Regions from separate parts of the Pseudomonas sp. 8_5_2 genome, predicted to be linked through region 1. Evidence: predicted binding sites of a transcription regulator. Region 1 holds the regulator's gene; the other holds the start of a gene.
The links. The regulator FliA, encoded in region 1, starts transcription of late flagellar genes. The targets are predictions, from matches to a motif close to CTAAAGTTTNNNNNNNNNNNGCCGNTAA.
Positions count from the first base shown of each region.

Region 2: the regulator FliA is predicted to act here: its motif matches at 1,483-1,510, upstream of AC5O5R_RS25210 (methyl-accepting chemotaxis protein).

Region 1 is NZ_CM181238.1:1,683,511-1,686,624, forward strand. Features, by position in the region: gene flhF (flagellar biosynthesis GTPase FlhF) at 1-277, shown strand, start outside; gene fleN (flagellar synthesis regulator FleN) at 371-1,204, shown strand; gene fliA (RNA polymerase sigma factor FliA) at 1,201-1,941, shown strand; gene AC5O5R_RS07735 (chemotaxis response regulator CheY) at 2,047-2,421, shown strand; gene AC5O5R_RS07740 (protein phosphatase CheZ) at 2,442-3,114, shown strand, end outside.
Region 2 is NZ_CM181238.1:5,505,803-5,508,916, reverse strand. Features, by position in the region: gene AC5O5R_RS25210 (methyl-accepting chemotaxis protein) at 1-1,431, opposite strand, end outside; gene AC5O5R_RS25205 (16S rRNA (uracil(1498)-N(3))-methyltransferase) at 1,533-2,240, opposite strand; gene tatC (twin-arginine translocase subunit TatC) at 2,237-3,025, opposite strand; gene tatB (Sec-independent protein translocase protein TatB) at 3,022-3,114, opposite strand, start outside.

The sequences.
Region 1 (3,114 bases):
CTATCACAGCTACAAGCGCTGTGGCCTGGCCGGCTGCATCCTGACCAAACTCGATGAATCGGCAAGCCTTGGCGATGTGCTGAGCCTTGCCATCAGTCATGAACTGCCCGTGGCCTATCTCACCGATGGCCCGCGCATTCCAGACGACCTGCACTTGCCACGTGGGCACCAGCTGGTGACCCGGGCAGTCAATGTGCAGCAGCAGGACGAGCCCAGTGAAGAGGCCATGGCCGACATGTTCGCTGATCTCTATCACAACCCACGGCGAGCGGGTTGACCATGAAGCGTGTGCAAAGTCGCTATACCAAGGGGTACGCAGAATTGCCCTACGTGTGGCCTGAGTCCCAGCGAGACAAGGTAAAGAACAGACATGGGTAGCATGCATCCTGTACAGGTGATCGCCGTGACCGGTGGTAAAGGTGGCGTCGGCAAGACTAACGTTTCAGTGAACTTGTCCCTGGCGCTGGCCGAGCTTGGCCGCAGGGTCATGCTGCTCGACGCCGACCTGGGCCTGGCCAATGTCGACGTGTTGCTGGGCCTGACTCCCAAACGTACCCTGGCCGATGTCATCGAGGGGCGCTGCGAGCTGCGCGATGTGATGCTGCAGGGCCCCGGCGGCGTGCGCATCGTGCCGGCGGCCTCGGGCACGCAGAGCATGGTGCACCTGGCCCCGGCCCAGCATGCCGGGCTGATCCAGGCGTTCAGCGACGTCGGCGACAACCTCGACGTGCTGGTGATCGACACCGCTGCGGGCATTGGCGACTCGGTGGTGAGCTTTGTCCGCGCGGCGCAGGAAGTGCTGCTGGTGGTGTGTGACGAACCGACCTCGATCACCGATGCCTACGCCCTGATCAAACTGCTGAACCGCGACTACGGCATGAACCGTTTCCGCGTGCTGGCCAACATGGCGCAGAGCCCGCAGGAAGGGCGCAACCTGTTTGCCAAGCTGACCAAGGTCACCGACCGCTTCCTTGACGTTGCCCTGCAGTACGTGGGCGCCGTGCCGTACGACGAGTGTGTGCGCAAGGCGGTGCAGAAGCAGCGTGCAGTCTACGAAGCCTTCCCTCGCTCCAAGTGCGCGCTGGCCTTCAAGGCGATTGCGCAGAAGGTCGACAGCTGGCCGCTGCCGGCCAACCCGCGCGGCCACCTGGAGTTCTTCGTCGAGCGTCTGGTGCAACCCACCAGCGCGGGACCCGTGCTATGAACGCGAGTGGCTTCAAGATGTACAGCCGGGCGTCGAAAGACGCCCAGTACGAGCTGATAGAACGCTACGCGCCGCTGGTCAAGCGCATCGCCTACCACCTGCTGGCGCGGCTGCCGGCCAACGTGCAGGTCGAGGACCTGATCCAGGCCGGCATGATCGGCCTGCTGGAAGTGGCCAACAAGTACGACGCCAGCAAGGGCGCCAGCTTTGAAACCTACGCCGGTATCCGCATCCGCGGCGCGATGCTGGACGAAGTGCGCAAGGGCGACTGGGCACCGCGCTCGGTGCACCGCAACACCCGCATGGTCAGTGACGCGATGCGCGCAGTCGAAGCCAGAACTGGCCGTGACGCTAAAGATCATGAAGTTGCTGCCGAACTTCAATTGAGTCTCGATGATTACTACGGGATCTTGAACGATACCCTGGGCAGCCGCCTGTTCAGCTTTGACGACCTGTTGCAGGACGGCGAGCACGAAGGGCTGCATGAGGATGGCGCCAGCGGCCAGGTCGAACCTGCCCGCGGCCTGGAGGACGAGCGCTTCCAGGTAGCCCTGACCGAGGCCATCGCCAACCTGCCGGAGCGTGAGCGCCTGGTGCTGGCGCTGTACTACGACGAAGAGCTGAACCTCAAGGAAATCGGTGAGGTGCTTGGGGTCAGCGAGTCGCGGGTCAGCCAGTTGCACAGCCAGTGTGCTGCGCGCCTGCGCAGCCGCCTTGGGGAATGGCGGGCGCGTTGAGCCCGTTGTCGTTGCAGTCGTTTTCTACGTTGTACCGGATTGATTGAATGCGCGCTCGCAGCCGAGCGCGTTCGAGACTGCTTGGAGGTCTACTTGAACAAAGATATGAAAATCCTCATCGTTGACGACTTTTCGACGATGCGGCGGATCATCAAGAACCTGATGCGCGACCTGGGTTTCACCAACACGCACGAAGCGGACGACGGCACCACGGCGCTGCCGATGCTGGAGAACGGTGACTACGACTTTCTGGTGACCGACTGGAACATGCCTGGCATGTCCGGCATCGACCTGCTGCGTAAGGTGCGTGCCAGCGAGAAGCTGAAAACCATGCCGGTACTGATGGTGACCGCCGAAGCCAAGCGCGACCAGATCATCGAAGCGGCCCAGGCCGGCGTCAATGGTTACGTGGTCAAGCCGTTCACCGCTCAGGTGCTCAAAGAAAAGATCGAGAAGATCTTCGAACGCGTCAACGGCTGAGTCACGCCAGGGGGCGCGCCATGGAATCATCACAAACGTCGTTGGGCGAGTTCGAATCGACCCTCAAGAAGCATGCCCAGGAGCTGGTCGAAAGCCTGGAGCGAGGCCGTTTTGGCGAGGCGGTGCAGCTGATTCACGAGCTGAACCAGACCCGCGACCGCGGCCTGTATCAGGAAGTCGGCAAGCTGACCCGCGAGCTGCACAGTGCCATCGTCAGTTTCCAGATCGACCCGACCATGCCGCAAGCCGAGGAGGTGTCGCAGATTACCGACGCCACCGAGCGCCTGTCGTATGTGGTCAAGCTCACCGAGGGCGCGGCCAACCGCACCATGGACCTGGTCGAGGAAAGCACTCCGGTGCTCAACGACCTGGCCAGCGAGGCCAAGGCGCTGAGCACCGACTGGCAGCGCTTCATGCGCCGCGAAGTGGCTGCGCCAGAGTTCCGTGACCTGGTCAAGCGCGTCGACAGTTTCCTGACGCACAGCGCTGAAGGCAACCGCAAGGTAGCTGGCCACCTCAACGACATTCTGCTGGCGCAGGACTACCAGGACCTGACCGGTCAGGTGATCAAGCGTGTCACCACGTTGGTGACCGAAGTGGAAAGCAACCTGCTCAAGCTGGTGCTGATGGCCAGCCAGGTCGACCGGTTTGCGGGCATTCAGCATGACCACGATCAATTGCGTGCAGAAAAAG
Region 2 (3,114 bases), 2.1 Mb from region 1:
CGCCGTCTGTTCCTCCGCCGCCGTGGCAATCTGCTGGTTCATCGCCTGGATCGACGATACGGTACGGGTGATCGTCTCCAGCGAGCTGCCGGCACGGCGGGTCAGCTCGACGCTGCTGTCGGTCAGCTGGCGGCTGTTGTCCATTACGCTGGCCACCCGTTGGGTGCCGCTTTGCAGGCCGGCGATCAGCTCTTCAATCTCTTCGGTCGACTGCTGGGTACGCTGGGCCAGGCTGCGCACTTCGTCGGCTACCACGGCAAAGCCACGGCCAGCCTCGCCGGCGCGGGCGGCTTCGATGGCCGCGTTGAGGGCAAGCAGGTTGGTCTGCTGCGCTACCGACTTGATCACGTCGAGCACACTGCCGATCTTGTCGCTTTCGGCCTTGAGCTGGTTCATCGCCTCGCTTGAGTTGACCACTTCGCCGGCCAGGCGCTCGATCTGCGCGACCGCCTCGCCGACTACCCGGTCGCCTTCACGGGCCTGCTGGTCGGCCATCAGGGCGGCCTCCGAGGCCTGTTCCGCATTGCGTGCCACTTCATGCACGGTGGCAGTCATCTGGTTCATGGCGGTCGCTACCTGATCGGTCTCGACCTTCTGGTTGTTGACCCCCGCGCTGGTCTGCTCGGTGACAGCCGACAGCTGTTCGGCCGCACTGGCAATCTGGGTGACGCCATCGCCGATGCCGCCGATCAGTTCGCGCAGGCCCTGGGTCATGCGCTGCATGCTGGCTTGCAACTGGCCCAGTTCATCGCGTCGCTGCACCTGCAGCTGGTTCTCGGTCAGGTCGCCATTGGCCACGCGTTCGGCGGCGCGCAAGGTCTGGCGCAGCGGGATGATGATCTGCCGGGTGATGGCCCAGGCTGCCAGCAGGCCCAACGCCAGCGCCAGCACCGTAGCCATGGCGAGCAGGCTCTTGGCCCGCGCGGCACCTTCATCGCGCACGACGGTTTGCGAGGCAGTCATCGCCTGGCTGGCTTTCAGCAAGACCGTGCCCTGGTCGGCCATGCGCCGCAATGCCTGCTCCGTGGCGTCCGGGTCGGCAGCGGACCGGCTGAGGTCGGCGTACGCTTGCCGATATTCGCGTACGGCTGCCAGCTGCTGCTGAAGGCGTTGCTGATCCTCAGGTTGGTCGATCTGCCCTAGCATCAGCTGGATCTGCCGCTCCAGGTCGTTCAGGGCCTTCTCCAGCTCTGCCACGGCCACGTTGTCGCGGTTGCGTTCGTAGTGTTGCCGGGCAATGCGCAAGTCCTGGGTGTACTGGTGAATCACCGAGATATTGCCCAGCTTGTCGCCACGATCGATGATGCTGTCCATGCCCAGCCAGCCGGTCACGGTGATGGCCAGGGTCAGCAGCAGCACCAAGCCGAAGCCCAGCCCCAGTTTGCGATTGACGCTCACATTGCCCAACGATTGGGCTAACCCTTGATACATGTACGACTCCCCGGCGCCTTGGCAGCACAAATAGTTGTTGTGTTGCCAAGGCCATCGGCCTGGGGGAGGGAAACTTGATGGGCGAAAAAGTGGCGTTTACGTCAGAAAATACGCGAAAGCAGCGCAGTTACTGCAGTCTCGACGCGCAAGATGCGATCACCCAACTGCACTGGCGCCAAGCCGGCCTTGCCCAGCAGGTCGACTTCGTAGGGGATCCAGCCACCCTCGGGGCCGATGGCCAGGGTCACGGCTTGTTCCACGGCGCGCGGGCAGGCGGGGTAGGGGCCGGGGTGGCCTACCAGGCCGAGAGTACCGGCGGCGATGGCCGGCAGACGGTCTTCGACGAAGGGCTTGAAGCGCTTTTCGATGATCACCTCAGGCAGCACGGTATCGCGCGCCTGCTCGAGGCCGAGGATAAGGTTGTCGCGGATGCTTTCCGGCTGCAGGAAGGGCGTTTGCCAGAAGCTTTTCTCGACCTTGTAGCTGTTCAGCAGGATCAGCCGCGGCACGCCCAGGGTCGCCACGGTCTGGAACAGCCGCCGCAGCATTTTCGGCCGTGGCACAGCCAGCACCAGGGTCAGCGGCAGTTTGGTTGGCGGCTGCTGGTCGAAGGCGACTTCAAGTTCGGCTTCGTGCTTGTCCAGGCGCAGCACGGTAGCCTTGCCCATCAGGCCGTTGATACGGCCCACGCGCAGGTTGTCGCCCACCGCCACGCGATGGATTTCCTGCATGTGGGTGAAGCGCCGATCAGCGAGAACGACACGGTCGGCCGAAACGAAGTCGGCCTCTTCAAGGAGCAACAGGTTCACGATTGGGTCGCAGGCGGCTGATCGTTATGGTCATCGGCGGTTTCGTCGTGGGTACTGCGCTTGCGAATCAGGCTGCCGCACAGCAGGCCTACCTCGAACAGCAGCCACATGGGCACGGCCAGCAGGGTCTGGGAGAAGATGTCCGGCGGGGTAAGAACCATGCCGACTACGAAGCAGCCGATGATCACGTACGGGCGGATTTTCTTCAGGTACTTCACGTCGACCACGCCGATCCACACCAGCAGTACCACCGCCACCGGGATTTCGAAGGCTACGCCAAAGGCGAAGAACAGCGTCATCACGAAGTCGAGGTAGTTGGCGATGTCGGTCATCATCGACACACCGGCCGGAGTGGCGGCGGCGAAGAACTTGAACATCAGCGGGAATACGAAGAAATAAGCGAACGCCATGCCGGCGTAGAACAGCAGGATGCTCGACACCAGCAACGGTATGGCGATGCGTTTTTCGTGGCGGTACAGCCCAGGTGCGATAAACCCCCAGATTTGCTGGAGGATGAACGGGATGGCCAGGAACAGCGACACGATCATGGTCAGCTTGAACGGCGTCAGGAACGGCGAGGCCACGTCGGTGGCGATCATCGTTGCATTGGCCGGCAGGTGATCACGCAGTGGCGCGGAGACCAGGGTGTAGATCTGCTGGGCGAATGAGAACAGCCCGGCAAAGATCAGGAAAATGACCGCGACGCAGCGCAGCAGGCGGGTGCGCAGTTCGGTCAGGTGCGAAACCAGCGGCATTGGCTGGTCGTGTTCCGGATTCTCGCTCATGGGGCTCGCGGCGTTTCAGGCGGTTCAGAAGGGGCTACCGGTGCCGCAGGTGCTTCGACCGACCTGGCTTCGAGCCCGGCAGGGGGTTG